One region of the Qipengyuania sp. ASV99 genome, then DNA from elsewhere that is predicted to be linked to it. Evidence: predicted binding sites of a transcription regulator. Region 1 holds the regulator's gene; each other region holds the start of a gene.
The links. Region 1 encodes LexA, which represses DNA repair genes until DNA is damaged. Its sites were predicted from a motif close to GTTCCNCNCTTGTTCT; they were not measured.
Positions count from the first base shown of each region.

Region 1 (3,136 bases):
CGTGAAGGCACGCGCCTGTCGCCCGCCACTGTCGCGCTCGCCATTGCCGCCGGTCACTCACATGCACCCGTGGTCTCGCGCCCATCGGTTGCCGTTCTCGATAGCGGCGATGAACTGGTGACGCCTGGCAGGCCGCTCGCGGCGCACCAGATCCCGGCGAGCAACGGGGTCATGCTGAGCTGGATGCTTCAGCCTTATGTCGGGCAAGTCGAACGGCTCGGTCCGGTCCCGGATGACGCCGAGGCGCTTGATGCGGCGTTGAAGCGGGCGGAGAACTGCAACATCCTGATCACCTCTGGCGGCGCGTCGGTGGGCGACCACGATCTGATCCAGCAAGCCTTGAGGGACTGGGGGGCGGAAATCGACTTCTGGAAAGTCGCAATCAAGCCGGGCAAGCCCTTGATGGTGGCAACGCGCGGCAACACCGTTGTGTTGGGCCTGCCCGGCAATCCCGTGTCCAGCTTCGTCACCGCCTTCCTGTTCGCGCTGCCGCTGGTGCGCAAGGCAATGGGCGCAGCCACTCCCCTGCCCCGCGTATCGCAAGCGGTCTGCGCGGAAGCATTGCCTGCGACCGGGAGCCGCCGCGAATTCCTGCGAGGGGTAAGCGAAGGCGGCACAGTTAGGCTTGCGGCATCACAGGATTCGAGCGCCTTGTTCGCATTGGCTCAGGCCAATTGCCTGATTGATCGGCCTGCGGGCTCCCCCGAAACCAAACCGGGAACGTCAGTTCCTGTGTACAACCTCCAAAATGGCTGAGTTCTGCGGGTTTGGGGAACATGGGCGCTTGACTTGCGCAAATGAGTTGCCTAATTGTTCCTCATTCGTTCACCATAATGGCGGGCGGACAGCGCTCTGAACCGCATCGTTCCTTTCGGGAATCTGTGCCTCTGAGGGTGCGACATTCCAGCACTGCATGGCCGCTGTGCCGTGCGACAATGTGCGCTCTAACGGAGTTTGCCCATGTTGACCGCAAAGCAGCATGAACTGATCCGCTTCATCCAGCAACGGCTGGAAGAAACCGGTATTTCGCCCAGTTTTGAAGAGATGAAAGAAGCTCTCGACCTCAAAAGCAAGTCCGGCGTTCACCGTCTGATTTCAGCTCTCGAGGAACGCGGCTTTATCCGCCGCCTGCCCAATCGCGCCCGCGCGCTGGAGGTGATCCGGCAGCCAGAGAACGCGGCACCTCCCCTCCGCGCAGGGCGCAGCGCCAGCGACAATGTGGTGAACCTCGCCAGCAAAGCGCCCAGGGTGGCTCAACCTGCCAATGATGTGATTGAGATCCCGCTGCACGGACGCATCGCGGCGGGTGCGCCGATTGAGGCATTTGAGGGCCACACTTCGCTTCCTGTTCCTGCGGCGTTGTTGGGACCGGGGGAGCATTATGCGCTGGAAGTGTCCGGCGATTCGATGATTGAGGCAGGGATCTTTGACGGCGACTATGCGCTGGTGCGGCGTACGGACAGCGCCCGCGATGGCGAGATCGTGGTTGCGCTGGTACGCGGCGAAGAAGCGACGCTGAAATTCCTTCACAAGGATGGCGGCATGGTGCGGCTCGATCCGGCCAATTCGGCCTATGACCCACAGATTTACGGAGCCCATGAAGTGCAGGTTCAAGGCAGGCTTGCCGGTCTATTGCGGCGCTATCACTGAACGGATCAGGGCGCGACGAGGAGCGATCGGTTTCAGTCGCTCTCGCCGCGCCACCATCCATGTTCGCCCTGTCCTTCTGCGACCGCATGCACCCGCTCATTTGAGAGATCGAGCGCGAGGCCTCCGGTGCGTTCAAGCATGCTGCGGTCGGCCTTGAGCCAGCGCGGTTTGCAAGAATACGGCAGGTAGCGGTCGGCAACGACGATGTCGGCCCGTTCGCATGCAGCGGCAAGCGCGCGTTCCTCGATCAATTCGCGGTTTCGCGCGAGCAAAAGTGACCAGTCCCGCCCGCCGCGATTGATCGTGATGACGCAGAACTCTGGTGAGCAGCGCGCACCCGGCCATTCGGAAAGCGGGATGGGCTGGCCGCTGACGCTCGAAAGTTCGAGCAGATTGTCGCGCGAGTAAGAGGATTTGCTGTCGCGCAGTGAAAGCAAGTGCCGGCTGCCGTCCCTGGCCTCAATCGCTATGCCGACATGCCGTCCCTCGCGCCCGATCAGTAAATCAGGAATCGGGGTCAACAATACCAGCATGGTGGCAACACCGGCCGGCACAAGACCGAGCAGTCGGCCCCGTCCGCTCCACAAGGCGAGCCACAGCCCGCCCAGCGTAAACAACGCAATTGCGGTGCCGCTCATTTGCGGCATCAACTTGACCGCGCCAGGCTGATCTGCGGTGAAATGCGCCAGTGCAAGCAAGAGGTTGAGCGAAGCCTCTGCCAGCCACCAAAATGGCGCACCAAGTCCGACGAGGTCCAGTAACAACGCGGCCGCAATCAGCGGCATGGAAGCAAAAGTAACAAGCGGAATGGCAATGACATTGGCGAGCGCCCCATACAGCCCGGCCCGGTGAAAATGGAACATGACAATCGGCATCAGAGCGATCTCAATCACCATTCCCGTGACGAACAGCATCACCAATCTGCGCCCCGCGCGCCGCCACCCGCTTTCTTCCCGCGCGGCAAGAAACGCCCGCGCAGGTTCAGACGAATGCAGCGCTACAATCGCCAAAACGGCGGAAAAGCTCATCTGGAAGCTCGGGCCGATGGCGCTTTCCGGCCACAGCAGCAGAACAAAGACCGCCGCCACCGCAACCATTCGAAGCGATAAGGCGTCGCGTCCCATGGCGAGCGCAATCAGCACCAGCATCGCAGCCGCGCAGCTGCGAACGGTTGGAACCTCAGCACCGGTCAAAAGGGTGTACCCCACGCCAGCAAGCGCCCCCACCGCGGCCGCAACGACTGGCAGGCGCACGCGCAAGGCAATCGCAGGAAACCACGCCAGCAACTTAAGCGCGAGCAAATATGCGGCGGCGATCACCGCGCTTACGTGCAGGCCGCTGATTGACAACAGATGCGTCAATCCAGAATCGCGCATCGCGTCTTCGTCGGTTTCAAGGATTGCGCCGCGATCTCCGCTGGCAAAAGCGGCAGCGATGGACCCCGCCGATCCGTCCACCCGGCTACGGACATGTGCAGAGAGCCGTC
Region 1 is NZ_JBLQUK010000006.1:52,132-55,267, reverse strand. Features, by position in the region: gene ACM64M_RS08665 (molybdopterin molybdotransferase MoeA) at 1-756, shown strand, start outside; gene lexA (transcriptional repressor LexA) at 961-1,650, shown strand; gene ACM64M_RS08655 (ComEC/Rec2 family competence protein) at 1,683-3,136, opposite strand, start outside.

Region 2 (3,136 bases), on a different contig from region 1:
TCGCGCGTGATCTATGTTGACATGATCGACATTTCCGAAGGCGGCTGCAAGATCAGGGGCACACGCGGATTTGCCAATATCGGTGACCGGGTGACGATGAAGATCGGCGGCGTCAACGCCCCGCTGGGTACGGTCGTCTGGGTCGAGGATCGCTTTGCCGGGGTCGCTTTTGAAGGCCAGATGCATCAGGCCGTGCTGGACCACCTGATGCTCACCAACGGCGGCTTGTTAAGCCCGGAAAAGCAGCGTCTGCACCGGCTCTAAGGGTGAAAAAAAGGAGGCCGGAACGGCGCGTCCCGACCTCCGTCTCTGATCAAGGTTTGCCTCAGGCCATCAGATCATCGGGAACGTCAAAGAAATCGACCATTCCCTGATCGAGATCGTAATAGGCGCCAACAACGCGCAATGCCCCTTCACGCTGCGGGTTCAGCATGATCGGGCCGGTCTGTTCACGCAGGCTTTTGACAACGCGGCGGACATTTGATCGCACGGAATTTTCCAGCAAGTCGCCCGGCTCGCTGCGGGCCTGGAGCACGGCCGGAATAATCGGTTCGATCATCGGGCCGATCATTCCGGGGAACACTGCATTGTCGGTCACCACCTCGGTCGCAGCCTTCACCGCGCCGCAGCTTTCGTGACCCATGACCACCACCAGCGGCACTTTCAGAACCGCGACGGCATATTCAATCGACCCTAGCGCGACAGTATCAACCGTGTTGCCTGCATTGCGGATGATGAACAATTCTCCCAAACCGCGTCCAAACAGCAATTCGGGCGGAACCCGGCTGTCCGAACATGTGACATAGGCCGCGAAGGGATTTTGCCCCTTGGCCAGTTCAAGGCGGCGGTCGGAACCGGTCAATACGGTGGTCTGGCGTCCATTCAGAAAGTCGGCATTGCCCTGTTTGAGCAAGTCGAGCGCCTGTTGCGGGGTCAGTTCGGATGCGGGCGGGGCTGGGGGCCGCGGCGTTTCGCCGGGTGCGGCATGGGCGGTGGTGGCTCCCCCGGCAATGACGGCGGCTGCTCCCAAGGCACCCGCGCTGCTGATTATGGATCGGCGTGACATCATGATTGGTAACTCCCTTTTGGGGAGCCAGTGGCCCCCCGCTAAAACCAAGCGACGCAACAATGCGCGCTACGTCCGACATCACGAGCAGAATTGCTCGCCAGAGGGGCCCGGTACGTGACATTATAACATCGGGCCAACCCGAAGGTTCCGGGCAGGTTGCAATAATCCGTTGCTGTTCTCAGGATAAGAACATAAAAGGAACAAAAGAGATGTTCCAATGACCCGGCAAGCAATCAAATCGGCGGTCAAAACCCCCGCTGGCCTGGCGTGATATGCCCGACGCGCCGCTTACCCCTGACAAACGCACGCTGAAGATCGATCCCGATTTGATCGAGGCCCCGCCGCGCGCGTGCTTTGTGGAACTGGGCATGGTCAGCTGTTTCAGCTTCCTGCGCGGAGCCTCTGATGCGGTCGATCTTGCGATGACCGCGCGCGCGCAGGGTTATGATGCAATCGGGATTGCCGATGCCAATTCGATGGCCGGGGTGGTGCGTGTGCACACTGAGGCGGCGACGCTCAAACTGCGCCCGGTGATCGGCTGCCGGATTGAAACGGTGGAGAGCCTCAGATTCCTCGCCTATCCGAAAGACCGCACCGCCTATGGCCGCCTGTGCCGTCTTATCAGTCAGGGCCGGATGCAGACGCTGGCGGGTGAATGGCAGGACAAGGGCGTGTGCGAAATCGACCTCGCCATGCTGGCGGAGCACAGCGAGGGTGTGCAATTGATCCTGATCCCGCCCGATGATCTGGACGCGCGGTTCACCATCGCGGTGCCGAGCAATGTGGTGCCGTTTCCGGGTTCGCGCAGAGACCGCAGAGAAGCAGAAAGGCGCAGAGAGGTTGCACCTGCGGCAAAGCCGCATTCCTCCTTGGGCGGTGCGTCCGGCGGTGACGTCGGAGATGATGAGGGTGCCCCCGGCATGCAAGACATCTCTGCGTCCCCCTTTCCTCCGCGCCCTCTGCGCGAAACAATTGAGTGCACTGGAAGCCTTGCCGATCTCCTCCCGCACCTCATCAGCCAGCTGCCCACCCTGCGCCACATCGCTGCATCCTACCTGTATCGCGGGGATGATATTGCGCGGATTGATCGGTTGGACAGCCTTGCGCGCGCGCACGACCTGACCTTGCTGGCGACCAATGATGTGCATTACCACGCCCCCGAACGCCGCCCCTTGCAGGACGTGATGACTGCGATCCGGCACAAGACCACGGTGGCAGAGGCGGGGTATCTGCTCCATGCGAATGCGGAACGGCACCTCAAATCCCCGCAGGACATGGTGCGACTGTTCGCGCGCTGGCCGCACGCGATCACCGCCGCGCGCGATGTGGCCGACGCCTGCAATTTCAGCCTCGATGAACTGCGCTATGAATATCCTGAGGAAATATACCCGGATGGCATGTCCCCGCAGGAATATCTGGAGGTGGAAACATGGCGCGGGGCAGAGCAGCGTTATCCCGCAGGCGTGCCGGACAGCGTCCACGACACGCTGGAACGCGAACTGGCGCTGATCGCAAAAATGAACCTTGCGCGCTATTTCCTCACTATCAAGGATATCGTCGATTTCGCGCGGAGCTGTGACCCGCCGATCCTGTGTCAGGGGCGCGGCAGCGCGGCCAATTCGGCGGTGTGTTACTGCCTCGAAATCACCAGCGTCGATCCCGCCAAACACCAATTGCTGTTCGACCGCTTCATTTCCGAAGAACGCAAGGAACCGCCCGATATCGACGTCGATTTCGAACATGAGCGGCGCGAGGAGGTGATCCAGTATATCTACGCCAGATACGGCCGCCACCGCGCCGGGCTGTGCGCCACTGTCATCCATTACCGCCCGCGCATGGCGATCCGCGAAGTGGGCAAGGCGATGGGATTGTCAGAGGATGTCACCGGCGCTCTGGCGCGCACGGTCTGGGGCGGGATGGGGCGCTCTATCGCAGAGGCGCATGCCACCGAAATCGGCATGAATCTGTCCGATCCGCATCTGCGCCGGGTGCTCAAATTGACCGAGCAGATGATTGGAATGCCGCGCCATTTGTCGCAGCATGTCGGCGGGTTCATCCTGACCGAAG
Region 2 is NZ_JBLQUK010000008.1:88,321-91,456, reverse strand. Features, by position in the region: gene ACM64M_RS10565 (PilZ domain-containing protein) at 1-264, shown strand, start outside; gene ACM64M_RS10560 (carbonic anhydrase) at 326-1,069, opposite strand; gene ACM64M_RS10555 (error-prone DNA polymerase) at 1,342-3,136, shown strand, end outside.
Region 2: the regulator LexA is predicted to act here: its motif matches at 1,256-1,271, upstream of ACM64M_RS10555 (error-prone DNA polymerase).

Region 3 (3,136 bases), on a different contig from region 1:
GATGTGGTGAGCGAGGTTGGCCTATTGATCAAGCGTCTGCTGGGCGAAAAGATCGGCTTTTACGTTCAGCACGATCGCAATCTGGGTGCCGTGCGCGCTGACCCGCAGCAGCTTGAACAGGTCATCATGAACCTTGCCGTCAACGCCCGCGATGCGATCAACGCCCATGGCGCGCATGGCGGATCGGGCACGGCAAAGGCGGAAGGGCGCATTTCGTTGCTCACCCGCAGCGTCAAATCGCAGCAAGTCGTCAAGCTGGGCTCAGAAATCCTGCCGGCGGCGGATTACACCGTGCTGATCGTGCAGGACAATGGCGGCGGCATTCCCGACCATGTCCTGCCAAAACTGTTCGAACCCTTTTTCACCACCAAGGAAATGGGCAAGGGCACGGGGCTGGGCCTGTCGACCGTTTACGGCATCGTCAAACAATCGGGCGGGTTCATCTTTGCCGATAATGTGACCGACACTGGCGGGCGGACGATTGGCGCTCGCTTCACCATCTATTTCCCGGTTCATCACGGGGAGGCGCCGCGCCGTCCCGCCGCGCCAGAGCCTGCCGGTTCTTCGGAATGGTCGAAAGGCGGCCGCATCCTGCTGGTCGAGGATGAAGATATGGTCCGCGCCGTTGCCGAACGCGCACTTGCACGCGCTGGCTATCAGATCACCGCCTGCCCGGGCGGTGAAGAGGGACTTGCTGCCATTACGGAGGGCGGCGAGTTCGACATGGTTTTGAGCGACGTGGTCATGCCGGGAATGGACGGCCCGGCGATGGTTCGCGCGATCCGCCAGCTGCGCCCCGAAATCCCGGTGTTGTTCATGTCGGGCTACGCCGAGGAAGCCCTGCGCAGCGAAATCGATATTCCCGATATGCACTTTATCGCCAAGCCGTTCAGCGTGGCAGAAATCGGCGAGAAAGTTCACAGCGTAATGCTCCAGGCAAAGACCCGGCAGAGCGCGTAGAGGGCGGCTCGAAAAAATTTTGTTCCGCTCTTGTTCTATTAGAACAAACCCGATACATGAGTCCCTTGACGGGGCGGCAAACGGGCCGTTCCATTGGACCCGGTTAAAATTCGCTAACCGGGCCTAGGCAATCGAAGGAGCGCGTGCGATGGCTACTCAACTCAAGCTGGTAGACAAGGAAAAGTCAGTGGACCGTCAAAAAGCGCTCGACGCCGCACTCGCTCAGATTGATCGCGCCTTTGGCAAAGGTTCAGCGATGAAGCTGGGTTCGAAAGAGGCGATGGAGGTCGAAGCGATTTCAACCGGCTCGCTCGGCCTTGATATTGCGCTCGGAATTGGCGGGTTGCCCAAAGGGCGCGTGATTGAGGTTTACGGTCCGGAAAGTTCGGGCAAGACGACGCTGGCGCTGCATGTCATCGCCGAGGCGCAAAAGGCGGGCGGTACTGCGGCCTTTGTGGACGCGGAACACGCGCTTGACCCGGTTTATGCGCGAAAGCTGGGGGTGGATATTGACGAACTTATCGTTTCTCAGCCGGACACCGGGGAGCAGGCGCTTGAAATTACCGATACGCTGGTGCGGTCTAACGCCATCGATGTGCTGGTGATCGATTCGGTTGCAGCGCTGGTCCCTCGCGCTGAAATCGAAGGCGAGATGGGCGATTCGCACGTTGGACTTCAGGCGCGGCTCATGTCTCAATCCTTGCGCAAATTGACGGGTTCGATCAGCCGTTCGAAATGCATGGTGATCTTCATCAACCAGCTGCGCATGAAGATCGGTGTCATGTATGGCAATCCAGAGACTACGACTGGCGGCAATGCGCTCAAATTCTACGCTTCTGTGCGGCTCGACATTCGCCGGACCGGTCAGATCAAGGACCGCGATGAAGTGATTGGCAACACGACCCGCGTCAAGGTTGTGAAGAACAAGGTCGCCCCGCCTTTCAAGCAGGTCGAGTTCGATATCATGTATGGTGAGGGCATTTCCAAGATCGGCGAGATCCTTGATCTTGGGGTCAAGGCGGGCATCGTCGAGAAATCGGGGAGCTGGTATTCCTATGACAGCGTCCGCATTGGCCAGGGGCGTGAGAACGCGAAGACGTTCCTCGCAGAAAATGCGGAAACTTGCGACAAGTTGGAGGCAGCCATTCGCGGCAGGACGGACAAAGTCGCCGAGGAAATGATGGCGGGGCCGGACGAAGAACCCGAAGACTGAGCATGAATGGGCGTTCGGGAAGGTCACGACTGGCTTTCACGAACGCTCTGATCGGGCGCTGTTTTGCCCGGATGTCGCGGCAGAGGCGGGCCGTGCAGCCACAGCGACAGGCTGAACCGTGAGTTTGCTGTCGCTTTGGCTTGTCCCGGCCCTGCGCATTGCCTAACTGCGAAAACATGACTTCGACCAATGACATCCGCCGTTCCTTCCTCGACTTCTTCGGGGGGCAGGATCATGTGCAGGTGCAAAGCGCTCCGCTTGTGCCCTACAACGATCCCACATTGATGTTCGTGAATGCGGGCATGGTGCCGTTCAAGAACGTCTTTACCGGCCTCGAAACTCCGCCCGCGCCGCGCGCTGCCTCTTCGCAAAAATGCGTTCGCGCCGGCGGCAAGCACAACGATCTCGACAATGTAGGCTATACTGCCCGGCATCACACTTTCTTTGAAATGCTCGGCAATTTTTCGTTCGGCGATTATTTCAAGGAGCAGGCGATCCTCAATGCATGGACGCTTTTGACCCGCGAATGGGGTTTGCCTGCCGACCGGCTGACCGCAACCGTCTATCATGACGATGACGAAGCGTTTGATTTGTGGCGCAAGATTGCGGGACTGCCCGAGGAGCGGATTATTCGCATCGCCACCAGCGACAATTTCTGGTCCATGGGCGAAACCGGACCATGCGGCCCGTGTTCGGAAATTTTCTACGATCACGGCGACCATATTCCCGGCGGCCCGCCCGGCAGCCCGGATGAGGACGGCGACCGCTTTATCGAGATATGGAATCTCGTCTTCATGCAATTCGACCAGAGCGCCGATGGCACCCGCCGCGCTTTGCCCAGCCCGTCGATTGACACCGGCATGGGGCTCGAACGCATCGCTGCGGTCATGCAGGGGGTGCATGACAATTACGACACCGATACTTTCAAGGCGTTGATCGCTGCATCGCAAAGCCACACAGGCG
Region 3 is NZ_JBLQUK010000004.1:25,902-29,037, forward strand. Features, by position in the region: gene ACM64M_RS06650 (response regulator) at 1-960, shown strand, start outside; gene recA (recombinase RecA) at 1,109-2,173, shown strand; gene alaS (alanine--tRNA ligase) at 2,350-3,136, shown strand, end outside.
Region 3: the regulator LexA is predicted to act here: its motif matches at 982-997, upstream of recA (recombinase RecA).

Region 4 (3,136 bases), on a different contig from region 1:
GCTCGGCAGTTTTGAAGAACTGCGGGTTGCGGACCTGTTTGCCGGCTCAGGGGCGCTGGGGCTCGAAGCCTTGTCGCGCGGCGCGGCGCATTGCCTGTTCGTCGAACAGGACCGGGATGCAGCTTCAACCATCCGCAGCAACGTGGCCGCGCTGGATGCTGGAATGCGCACCGCGATTGAGAGCGGATCGGTGATGGGACTGCGCGCCGCGCGCGAACCGCTCGACCTTATCATGCTCGACCCGCCCTATCGCACGGGCGCGGGCGAAGTGGCGCTGGACCGCTTGCTCCGTCTCGGCTGGATCGGGGATGCAACCTGGATCGCGCTTGAAACCGCGTTCAACGAAGAGCCGGAGATCGCCGGTCTCACCATCGAAACCTCGCGCAAGGTGGGCAAAGGCAGGCTCACGCTGTTTCGGCGCGAGCCTGCCTGCGAACCAGCATAATAACGGGCGCTGGCGTTTTACCCTTGTTACCCGCCACCGGTCATTGGATTGGGCCGGTCAATTCGTCTCGGGATTGCCCGATGCGCGGGCCTCAATGCGGGTCCATGCCGTATCGCGTTCGGGCCCGGTCATTAAGGTAAGCGCAACCTTGTCCTGATCGGTCAGCCTCCAGAACAACCCTTGCCTTTGCGCTGACAATTCCCAGTAATAGGCCTGCGTCTCAGCGGGCCATATCCGATAGGCAGCCTGTTGCTCGGCGGTCCAACCGTCAAACTCGGCCTGTTGCTCGGCGGTCAGGTCTGGTGAGGTCTGAGCGATCGCCGCGAGCGCGCCGGGATTGGCTGACGCTCCGGGCGATGCGGCAACGAATCCGACTGTTACGATCGCAATAGCGGCAAGATGCATGTGGGATTTACGCATGGAATTCTCCTTCGGGACATTACCCTTGTGTTCACCCCCGGATTTGAACGAACGCATCACGATCCGAAGGCTGATTGCTTGGCACATCGGATATGTCTGATTTACATCGATATTATGCCGATGCGAAGCGCCCGGCCCGCTGCACGTCCCGGACCTCACACGGATTAGCGAGCGCTGTTGCAGAAACGGGCCAAGGCGATTTTGGGGGACGACCAAGGCGCGCCTGATGCATTCAACCGGCAAATATGCGACCTTGCGTGACCAATTTATGTTCTATATCTGTTCCGCTCATCTATGACCAAACCTGCCACCCATTCACCCGGCCCCGACGCCAATGTCCCCGCCTATGCCGCGCAGCTCAACCCGCCGCAGCGTGAGGCGGTGCTGACGACCGAAGGCCCGGTGCTGATGCTGGCGGGAGCAGGTACGGGCAAGACTGCGGCGCTGACCGCGCGGCTGGCGCATCTGGTGGCGACCCGGCGCGCCTATCCCTCGCAAATCCTCTGCGTCACCTTCACCAACAAAGCCGCGCGCGAAATGCGGGAGCGCGTTGCCCGGCATCTGGGTGCGGGCGCAGAGGGGATTCCGTGGCTCGGCACGTTCCATTCGATCTGTGCGAAAATGCTGCGCCGTCATGCCGAACTGGCGGGTTTGCAGAGCAATTACACGATCATTGACACCGATGATCAACTGCGGCTGCTCAAGCAGCTTATCAATGAAAATGATCTGGATGAAAAACGTTGGCCTGCGCGCCAGCTGGCGGGGCTTATCGACCGCTGGAAGAACCGCGGGCTGAACCCCGCTGACCTCGATGCAGGCGAAAGCGAAGCCTATGCCAACGGGCGCGGCGCGGCGCTGTATCAGTTGTATCAGGACCGGATGAAGGCGCTCAACGCCTGCGATTTCGGTGATCTGATGCTGCATATGCTCAACATCTTCCGCGCGCATGGCGACGTGCTTGCCGAATATCAGCAGCGCTTCAAATATATCCTTGTCGACGAATATCAGGATACCAATGCGGTCCAGTATCTGTGGCTCAGACTGCTGGCGCAGGCGCATAAGAACATCTGCGTTGTGGGCGATGATGATCAATCGATCTATTCGTGGCGCGGCGCAGAGGTCGCCAATATCCTGCGGTTTGAAAAGGATTTTCCCGGAACGCATGTGGTCCGGCTGGAACAGAATTACCGCTCCACTCCGCATATCCTTGGCGCAGCATCGGGGTTGATCCGCGCCAACAGCCAGCGCCATGAAAAGACGCTCTGGACCGAGGTCAATGGCGGTGACAAAGTCCGGGTCATCGGCGTGTGGGACGCCCCCGAAGAGGCGCGGCGCGTGGGCGAAGAGATCGAGCGGCTTGAGCGCGAAGGCGCGCCGCTGGACCGGGTCGCAATCCTTGTACGCGCGCAATATCAGACCCGCGAATTCGAAGACCGCTTTATCCAGATCGGGATCAATTACCGCATCATCGGCGGCTTTCGGTTCTACGAGCGAGCAGAAATCCGCGACGCGCTCGCCTATCTTCGGGTCATTGCTCAGCCGCAGGATGATCTGGCGTTTGAACGGATCTACAATCAGCCCAAACGCGGGCTCGGCTCAAAGACGCTCGAAAAAATGCACAGCCATGCGCGCGCGGTGAACTTGCCACTGGCGGCGGCGGCGCTGCAACTGGCCGATAGCGACGAATTGCCCGCGCGCGCGGCGAATACGATTGGCGGGCTGCTGCGGCTGTTCCTGGCCTGGCGCGAAGCGGCGGAGGTGATGTCGCCCGCCGACCTGCAGCGGCTTGTGCTGGATGAGAGCGGGTATAACGACATGCTCGCCAAGGATCGCAGCGCCGAAAGCGCCGGACGCGCCGAAAACCTCTCCGAACTCGCGCGCGCGATGGAGGATTACGAAACACTCGGCGATTTCCTCGAACATGTCAGCCTGGTGATGGACAATGACCGCAGCGATGCGGAGGAAACCATCACGATCATGACCATCCACGCCGCCAAGGGGCTCGAATTCGACCATGTGTTCTGCGTCGGCTGGGAAGAAGGCGTGTTCCCTTCGCAGCGCGCGATTGACGAAGGGGGGCTGGCATCGCTCGAAGAAGAGCGCCGCCTCGCCTATGTCGCGATTACCCGCGCGCGCCGGCGCTGCATCATCCTGCACGCCGCGAACCGGCGGATTTACGGCCAGTGGACCAGCAGCATCCCCAGCCGGTTTATCGAAGAATTGCCGCCGGAGCATATCGATCAGGAAACCACGCTGACCGGCGGCGCATCG
Region 4 is NZ_JBLQUK010000004.1:45,287-48,422, reverse strand. Features, by position in the region: gene rsmD (16S rRNA (guanine(966)-N(2))-methyltransferase RsmD) at 1-445, shown strand, start outside; gene ACM64M_RS06730 (hypothetical protein) at 503-865, opposite strand; gene ACM64M_RS06725 (ATP-dependent helicase) at 1,160-3,136, shown strand, end outside.
Region 4: the regulator LexA is predicted to act here: its motif matches at 1,136-1,151, upstream of ACM64M_RS06725 (ATP-dependent helicase).